Linked DNA regions of Streptomyces venezuelae ATCC 10712. The protein of the gene in region 2 interacts with the protein of the main gene of each other region in a pairwise test. Links are inferred from orthologs where the notes say so. Each region holds a gene or a part of one and is shown on either strand. Other genes may lie near its edges.

The links. The genes of interacting proteins can lie anywhere in the genome.
Region 1: the proteins of paaC (region 2) and DEJ43_RS06685 interact in binary tests that used the Escherichia coli proteins (3 or more experiments, as listed by UniProt). The link is inferred for Streptomyces venezuelae ATCC 10712 from one-to-one orthologs.

What each region holds. Positions count from the first base shown.
Region 1 is NZ_CP029197.1:1,515,423-1,519,728, reverse strand. The notes cover bases 508-3,349. They hold DEJ43_RS06685 (response regulator), read right to left. Parts: upstream 2,342-3,349; coding sequence 1,673-2,341; downstream 508-1,672. Other genes in these bases: DEJ43_RS06680 (Bug family tripartite tricarboxylate transporter substrate binding protein), read left to right, coding at 2,476-3,349; DEJ43_RS06690 (lytic polysaccharide monooxygenase auxiliary activity family 9 protein), read right to left, coding at 508-1,512. In the rest of the region: DEJ43_RS06695 (esterase/lipase family protein), read left to right, coding at 1-499; more of DEJ43_RS06690, read right to left, coding at 496-507; more of DEJ43_RS06680, read left to right, coding at 3,350-3,459; DEJ43_RS06675 (tripartite tricarboxylate transporter TctB family protein), read left to right, coding at 3,456-3,962; DEJ43_RS06670 (tripartite tricarboxylate transporter permease), read left to right, coding at 3,966-4,306. UniProt on the Escherichia coli protein: Member of the two-component regulatory system DpiA/DpiB, which is essential for expression of citrate-specific fermentation genes and genes involved in plasmid inheritance.
Region 2 is NZ_CP029197.1:3,928,268-3,932,620, reverse strand. Bases 350-3,238 are described here. They hold paaC (1,2-phenylacetyl-CoA epoxidase subunit PaaC), read right to left. Parts: upstream 2,204-3,238; coding sequence 1,496-2,203; downstream 350-1,495. Other genes in these bases: paaA (1,2-phenylacetyl-CoA epoxidase subunit PaaA), read right to left, coding at 2,541-3,238; paaB (1,2-phenylacetyl-CoA epoxidase subunit PaaB), read right to left, coding at 2,257-2,544; paaD (1,2-phenylacetyl-CoA epoxidase subunit PaaD), read right to left, coding at 1,005-1,502; DEJ43_RS17995 (2Fe-2S iron-sulfur cluster-binding protein), read right to left, coding at 350-1,004. In the rest of the region: more of DEJ43_RS17995, read right to left, coding at 1-349; more of paaA, read right to left, coding at 3,239-3,563; DEJ43_RS17970 (DUF5819 family protein), read left to right, coding at 3,709-4,353. UniProt on the Escherichia coli protein: Component of 1,2-phenylacetyl-CoA epoxidase multicomponent enzyme system which catalyzes the reduction of phenylacetyl-CoA (PA-CoA) to form 1,2-epoxyphenylacetyl-CoA. The subunit C may be essential for structural integrity of the alpha subunit.

The DNA.
Region 1 (4,306 bases), 2.4 Mb from region 2 along the record:
CCCCGAGGCCGACCTCGTCGGACACTCGCAGGGCGGCATGATGCCCCGCTGGTACCTCAAGTTCCTCGGCGGGGCCGCGAAGGTGAACACGCTCGTCGGGATCGCCCCCGACAACCACGGCACCACCCTCCTCGGCCTCACCAAGCTCCTGCCGTACTTCCCCGGCGCGGAGGACCTCATCAAGGCCAACACCCCGGGCCTCGCCGACCAGATCGCCGGCTCGCCGTTCCTCACCAAGCTCAACGCGGGCGGCGACACCGTCCCCGGCGTCCGCTACCACGTCATCGCGACCCAGTACGACGAGGTGGTCACCCCGTACCGCTCGCAGTTCCTGAGCGGCCCGAACGTCACCAACGTCCTCATCCAGGACAAGTGCGCGCTCGACCTGTCCGAGCACGTGGCGATCGGCACGGTGGACCGGGTCACCTTCCACGAGGTCGCCAACGCCCTCGACCCGGCCCACGCGAGCCCGACCACCTGCCTGTCGGTGATCGGCTAGCCGTTCAGGCCCCGAGCGCGGCGCCGGCGGGTCGACCCGAACAGCACGGCCGCGCCGACCGCGAGCACGGCGGCGCCACCGACCGCGAGATACGGGGTGGTGGCGTCGCCACCGGTCTCGGCGAGCACCACACCGGTACCGGAGCCCGAACCGGCCGCGGGCGCGGGCGCGTTGGGCGCGGCGGCCCGGGTGGCCTCGGGCCGTGCGGCAGCGGGCCGCGACTCGTGACCGGGCCCGGGAGCGGCCGCCGTCTCCTGCGCACCCGTGGCGGCGTCCCCGTCCCCGTGCCCGCCGTGCTCGACCGAGGACTCGTCCTGACCCTCCTCGATCTGCTCCTCGCTCGGCGCGGAGGCGGTCGGCGCCGGGGCCGTACCCCCGCTGTCCTTCCCGAACACCACGTCCGAGCAGGTGTAGAAGGCCTCGGGGGAGTCGGAGCGCTGCCAGATCGAGTAGATCAGGTGGCGGCCGGACTTGTTCGGCACCGTGCCCCGGAAGACGTAGTCCCCGCCCTCCATCCGCGGGTCGGTCACCGTCGCGAACGGCTCGGCCTCCAGATCCGCCCACGTCAGCGGCTTCGACGGGTCGTACCCGTCCTTCGTCACGTACAGCTCGAACGAGCCCCGGTGCGGCGCGGTCCCCTTGTACCGGAAGGTGTGCGCCCCGGAGGACATCGGGCTCGCCGGCCAGTCGGCCCGCGCCAGGTCGAGCCCCCGGTACTTGTCGTTGCCCGCGCTGCACAGCTTGCCGTCCGGGATCAGCTCGCGGTGCTTGCCGGCGGCGTTGGCGATGTTCACCGCGTTCCAGTCGTAGAACGCCTGCGCCCCGCTCGCCGCCACCGCCGCCTTGCACGCCGCCGACTTCGGCGCCTCGGGCCCCTCCGCGTAACAGGCCGAGACCCGGCTCACCGGATCGGTCATCGACCCGTGGGCGACCGCGGGCACGGACGCGAGACCGACCCCGGAGAGAGCCAGAACCGCGGTGGCGGCGACGGCGGCGGTACGGCGAGAAGTCATGGGGGGACAGCTCCTTCACGAGGGTGAGGTGGGGGGGATGCCCAGGAAACTAGCCGCCCGGATCCGTGAAATCGCCGCGGGAGAGCGGGATACGGCGATTCTTAGGACCGCTTTAAGGAAGCACTAAGCACCGGCTGAGGAACCCCCGCCGCCGACGGCCTCACCCCAGCCGGCGGTAGCGGCGCTCCGGGCGGCCCGTGCCGCCGTAGCGCAGGGTGACCTCGGCCCGGCCGGTCTCCGCGAAGTACTCCAGGTAGCGGCGGGCGCTGACGCGGGAGAGGGAGCCCGCCTCGGCGCACTCCGTGGCCGAGAGGCCCTCCGGGTGGGCGCGCAGGACCGAGTCCACCAGGTCGGCCGTGTGCGCGGCGAGGCCCTTGGGGAGCTCCCGGGAGCCGCGGGGGCGGGCGCCGAAGATCTGGTCGACGTCCTCCTGACGGGCCTCGTCCAGTTCGTCCAGACGGCTGCGCAGCGAGGCCACGTGACGGAGCTGCTCGTGCAGCGCCGCCTGGCTGAACGGCTTGATCAGATAGTGCAGCGCCCCCGCCCGCAGCGCCTCGCGGATCGTCCCCACGTCCCGGGCCGCCGTGATGAAGAGCGCGTCCGTGCCCAGACCCGCCGCGCGCAGCTCCCGCAGCACCCGGATGCCGTCCATGTCCGGCAGGAACACGTCGAGGAGCACCAGGTCCGGCCTCAGCCGCTCGGCCGCGCGCAGTGCCTCGGCGCCGCTGTGCGCGACCCCGGACACCGTGAAGCCCGCCACCGCCGACACATAGCGGCAGTGCAGCTTGGCGACCATGAAGTCGTCGTCCACCACCAGCACGTTCGTCACGACGACCCACGCTAGGTCCCGACCACAACGACCACAACGTCCGTTGATTGCGGAAGAGAGACAGCTTCCTCACGCGAGGGCAACATGTGGGCCACTTCACATCCCCGTCCCCCTACAGCTGAGAGGCGGCACACGTGCGGTTGCGCACCCCCTTCGCCCTCCTCGGGGCCGCGCTCCTGGTCCTTGTGGGTCCGCCCCTGCTCAGTCCCGGCAGCGGCTCCGACACCGGCACCCGCATACCCGGCCTGCGTCTCATGGTCCCCAACACCCCCGGCGGCGGATACGACATCACCGCCCGCACCGCCGCCAAGAACGCCGAGGAGGCCGGTCTCACCGGCGACGTCGAGGTCTTCAACCTGCCCGGCGCCGGCGGCACCGTCGGCCTCACCCGGCTGGTCGGCGAGCGCGGCAACGGCCGCCTCGCCATGTCCATGGGCCTCGGCGTCGTCGGCGCCGTCCACACCAACGAGACCCCCAGGACCCTCGCCGACACCACCCCGATCGCCCGGCTCACCGAGGAGCAGGACATCGTCGTGGTCGGCAAGGACTCGCCGTACCGGACCATCCAGGACCTCCTCACCGCCTGGAAGGCCAACCCCGGCAAGCTGCCCGTCGGCGGCGGTTCCTCGCCCGGCGGCCCCGACCACCTCGCCCCGATGCTGATGGCCCAGGCCGCCGGCATCGCCCCCAAGGACGTCAACTACGTCCCCTTCGACGGCGGCGGCGAGCTCCTCGCCTCCATCCTCGGTGACAAGGTCGCCTTCGGCGTCTCCGGCGTCGGCGAGTACCTCGACCAGATCAAGGCCGGTGAGCTGCGCCTGCTCGCCGTCACCGGCCCGAAGCGGGTCCCCGGCCTCGACGCCCCCACCCTCCGCGAGGCGGGCCTCGACACCGAGTTCACCAACTGGCGCGGCATCGTCGCCCCGCCCGGCCTCTCCGACGCCGAGCGGGAGAAGCTCGTCACCCTGGTGACCGAGCTGCACGACTCCCCGCAGTGGCGCGAGTCCCTCAAGACCCACGGCTGGAACGACGCGTTCCTGCCCGGCGAGGAGTTCGGCGCCTTCCTCGCGGAACAGGACCGCCGCGTCGGCTCCGTCCTCAAGGAGCTCGGACTGTGAACACCACCGTGAAGACCTGGCTCCGCGAGCGGTCCGAACTCGGCGTCGGCGTCCTGCTGTTCGTCCTCGGCGTGCTCGTCCTCACCGACGCCCTCACCCTCGACGCCGACCTCGCGGGCCGCGGCCCCGTCGGCCCCGCCACCGTCCCCCTCGTCGTCGGCTGCGGACTGCTCGTCGTCGCCGTGCTGCTCTCCGTCGACGTCCTGCGCGGCGGCCGCGGCGAGGCCGAGACCGGCGAGGACGTCGACCTCACCGAACCCGCCGACTGGCGCACCGTCCTGCTCCTCGCCGGCGTCTTCCTCGCCTTCGCCGTCCTCATCGGCCCCGTCGGCTTCCCCGTCGCCGGCGCCCTCCTCTTCTGGGGCGCGGCGTACGCGCTCGGCAGCCGCCACCTCCACCGCGACCCGCTGATCGCGGCCGCCCTCTCGCTCCTCACCTACGCCGTCTTCGACAAGCTGCTCGGCGTCCCGCTGCCCGGCGGCCCGCTGATGGGAGTGATCTGACCCGTGGATTCCCTGAACTCCCTCATCGACGGCTTCGGCACCGCCCTCACCCCGATGAACCTGCTGTGGGCCGCCATCGGCGTGCTCCTCGGCACCGCCATCGGCGTCCTGCCCGGCATCGGCCCCGCCATGGCCGTCGCCCTGCTGCTCCCGGTGACGTACGGACTCGAACCGACCGGCGCCTTCATCATGTTCGCCGGCATCTACTACGGCGCCATGTTCGGCGGCTCGACCACCTCGATCCTCCTCAACACCCCAGGGGAGAGCGCGGCCGTCGTCGCCGCCATCGAGGGCAACCCGATGGCCAAGGCGGGCCGGGGCGCGCAGGCGCTCGCCGCGGCCGC
Region 2 (4,353 bases):
CGGTCCATCCGCACCTCTCCGCTGACGAGGAAGGCACGGCAGGTGCCGCACACCCCGCCCTTGCAGGCGTACGGAGCGTCCGCGCGGGAACGCAGCACCGTGTCGAGCAGGGTCTCGCCGCGGTCCACCGGCCAGCTGCCGGACCGGCCGTGCAGGGTCGCGGTCAGCGTGGCGTGCGCGGGGGCGTCGGCCGCCACGGCCGGCGCGGGCGCCGAACCGTCGTCGACGTGGAAGATCTCCTGGTGGATCCGCCCGCGGTCGACGCCCAGACCGCGCAGCGCCCGCTCGGCGCCCTGCACGAGCCCGAAGGGACCGCAGAGGAACCAGCCGTCGATCGCCCCGACCGGCAGCAGCGAGGGCAGCAGCGCGTCGAGCCGCTCCCGGTCGAGCCGGCCGGACGGCAGCCCCGCCTGCTGCTCCTCCCGGGAGAGCACGGTGACCAGCTGGAAGCGGTCCGGGTAGCGGTCCTTCAGGTCGGCGACCTCGTCGAGGAACATCGTGGACGCGGCGGTCCGGTCGCTCCGGATCAGGCAGAAGCGGGCCTCGGGCTCCCGGGCGAGCAGGGTGGCCGCGATCGACAGGACCGGCGTGATGCCGCTGCCGCCCACCACGGCCGCGAAGTGCCCCGCGCGCGGGACGAGCGAGAAGCGGCCCATCGGCTCCATGACCTCGACGAGGTCACCGACGGCCAGTTCCTTGAGCGCGTACGTCGAGAAGGAGCCACCGTCGACGAGCCGGATGCCGACCCGCAGGACGGGCGGCTCGCCGACCGGGGAGGCGGGGGCGCAGATCGAGTACGTCCGCCGGATCTCCTCCCCCTGCTCGCCGGTGCGCCGCAGAGCGAGGTGCTGGCCGGGCAGGTGCCGGTAGCGCTCGTGGAGCTCGGGCGGGACCGCGAAGGTGACCGCCACGGAGTCGTCCGTGAGCGGCTCGACCTCGCTGACGACGAGGGGATGGAACCCGGCCCGGGCGTCGGCCCGTCCCGCCACGCCTGAGGACTCCATCTACAGCTCCTTGAAGTGGTCGAACGGCTCGCGGCAGGCGGTGCAGCGGCGCAGCGCCTTGCACGCGGTCGACGAGAAGCGGCTCAGCAGCTCGGTGTCGGTGGAGCCGCAGTGGGGGCAGCGGATCGCCAGCGTCAGCGGTACCGGACCGTTGGCCGGACCCTGCGGGCGCGGCGGGGCGACGCCGAACTCGGCGAGCTTGCGCCGCCCTTCCTCGCTGATGTCGTCGGTGGACCAGGCGGGGGCGAGGACCGTGACGACGGAGACCTCCGGCACCCCGTGCTCGTGGAGCGCGCGCTCGATGTCCGAGGACATGGTCTCGACGGCGGGGCAGCCCGTGTACGTCGGGGTGAGGGAGACCTCGACCCGGCCGGGGCCGGTGACGTGGACGCCGCGCAGCACGCCGAGCTCGGCCAGGGTGAGGACGGGCAGCTCCGGGTCGAGGACCGATCCGGCGACGCGGCTCAGCTCCTCCTCCAGGGCGGTCATGGTCACCATGCCGCCCCCGGGTGGCTGCGGTGCAGGTGCTGCATCTCGGCGATCATCCGTCCGAAGGACTCGGTGTGCAGTCCCTGCCGGCCGGCTCCCGCGGCCCAGGCGCCGGTGCGCGGCCCCTCCGGCACGCCGAGCGTGGCCCGGCCGAGCACGTCCGTCACGGAGGCCAGCCAGGCGCTCTCCAGCGCGGCGTGGTCGACGTCGAGGCCCTCGACGGGCTGGAACAGCTCGCCCGTGTACCGCCACAGGGACTCGCAGGCGCGGCGCATCCGCTCGTGGCTCTCGGCGGTGCCGTCACCGAGCCGCAGGGTCCACTGCTCGGCGTGGTCCTGGTGGTACGCGACCTCCTTGACCGCCTTGGCCGCGAGGCCGGCGAAGGGGCCGTCCCCGGCGGCCAGCTGTCCGTACAGCAGGCGCTGGTAGGTGGAGAAGTAGAGCTGGCGGGCGATGGTGTGGGCGAAGTCGCCGTTCGGCTGCTCGACCAGCTGGACGTTCCGGAAGGAACGCTCCTCGCGCAGGTACGCCAGCTCGTCCTCGTCGCCGACCATCGAGAGCAGGACGCGGGCCTGGCCGAGGAGGTCGAGGGCGATGTTGGCCAGGGCGACCTCCTCCTCCAGGACGGGGGCGGAGCCCGCCCACTCCCCCAGGCGGTGGGAGAGGACGAGGGCGTCGTCACCGAGGGCGAGGGCCGCGCCGGTGATCACGGCGCCCTCCCGCGCGCCGGCGGTGCCGGGGGCGCTGCGGGTGTCGGGGGTGCTCACAGGTGCTTCACCCCCTCCGGGATCTCGTAGAACGTCGGGTGGCGGTAGGGCTTGTCCGCGGCGGGCTCGAAGAAGGGGTCCTTCTCGTCCGGCGAGGAGGCGGTGATCTCGGTGGACGGGACGACCCAGATCGACACGCCCTCGCTCCTGCGGGTGTACAGGTCACGGGCGTTGCGCAGAGCCATCTCCGCGTCGGGCGCGTGGAGACTGCCCGCGTGGGTGTGGGACAGTCCGCGGCGGGAGCGCACGAACACCTCCCACAGGGGCCAACCGTCGCTCGTCATGCCTGCGCCTCTCCGTGCTTGCCGGTGTCCTTGTGCTTCTCGGCGTGGGCCGCCGCCGCTTCCCTGACCCAGGCACCGTCCTCATGGGCCTGGCGCCGCCTGCTCAGCCGCTGGTCGTTGCACGGGCCGTTGCCCTTGAGGACGTCCCAGAACTCGGTCCAGTCGATCGCGCCGAAGTCGTAGTGCCCGCGCTCCTCGTTCCACCGGAGGTCGGGGTCGGGGAGGGTGAGCCCGAGGGCCTCGGCCTGCGGCACGGCGATGTCGACGAAGCGCTGACGCAGCTCGTCGTTGGTGTGGCGCTTGATCTTCCAGGCCATCGCCTGGGCGGTGTGGGTCGACTCGTCGTCCGGCGGGCCGAACATCATCAGCGAGGGCCACCACCAGCGGTCCACCGCGTCCTGCGCCATCGCGTGCTGGGCCTCGGTGCCTCGGGAGAGGGCGAGCAGAGCCTCGTACCCCTGGCGCTGGTGGAAGGACTCCTCCTTGCAGACCCTGACCATCGCCCGCGCGTACGGCCCGTACGAGCAGCGGCAGAGGGGGACCTGGTTGGTGATCGCGGCGCCGTCCACCAGCCAGCCGATCGCGCCGACGTCGGCCCAGGTCAGCGTGGGGTAGTTGAAGATCGACGAGTACTTCTGGCGGCCCGAGTGAAGCTTGTCGAGCAGCTCGTCGCGGCTGGTGCCGAGGGTCTCCGCGGCGCTGTAGAGATACAGGCCGTGGCCCGCCTCGTCCTGGACCTTCGCCATCAGGATCGCCTTGCGGCGCAGCGAGGGCGCGCGGGTGATCCAGTTCGCCTCTGGCTGCATGCCGATGATCTCGGAATGGGCGTGCTGCGCGATCTGCCGGACGAGCGAGGCCCGGTACCCCTCGGGCATCCAGTCGCGCGGCTCGATCCGCTCGTCGGCGGCCACGGCGGCGTCGAACACGGCCTCGTGGGCGGCCGTCTCCGCCGCCACGGCCGCGTCCGACACGCCGGGCACGCCCGTGGTCTCTGCCGTCCCTGCCGTCACTGCGGTCATCGGACCCCCTACCGACCGATCGTTCGGTTGAATGACTTCAATGGTGAGTCGACGGCCCGTATGGTGTCAACCCTGTGGATAACCGGGGTGGGCCGATCGGGATCGGGGCGGGATGGACGCACACGTCGACAAGGACCCGGCTGACATGGACGAACACCGCCCGACGCCCCCGGAGAACCACGCCGTCGGCGGGATCATGGCGCTCTCCATGCCCTACCAGGTCGTCCTCGCCGTGGCGCTCGCGGTCGCCGGGGTCTTCGCCTGCGTCCATCTGGCGATGGTGTTCCTGCACGTGGCGCCGTCGAACACGCTGACCAAGCGGCACGGCCAGGCCGTCGACGACTGGGTCTACCCCGAGTTCGAACAGAACTGGAAGCTCTTCGCGCCCAACCCGCTCCAGCAGAACGTCTCCGTCGAGGCCCGCGCCGAGCTCCGCACCGACGACGGCGGCGGCCGCACCAGCGGCTGGATCGACCTCACCGCCCAGGACATCGAGGCGATCCGCCACAACCCGATGCCGAGCCACGCCCAGCAGAACGAGCTCCGCCGGGCCGTGGACTTCTACCTCAACTCGCACTCCGACGACCACGCCCCCAGCGGGATGCGCGGCCGCCTCTCGGAGGAGTACATGCGCCGCATCGCGGTGCTCCGCCTCGACGCCCTGCCCGGTGACGTGCGGCGCGTCCAGCTCCGTACCGTCACCCGGCCCGTCCCGGCCCCCGGCTGGAGCTCCGAGAAGACCGACACCGCCCCCTCCTACCGGGACTTCCCGTGGTGGACGGTCACCGCC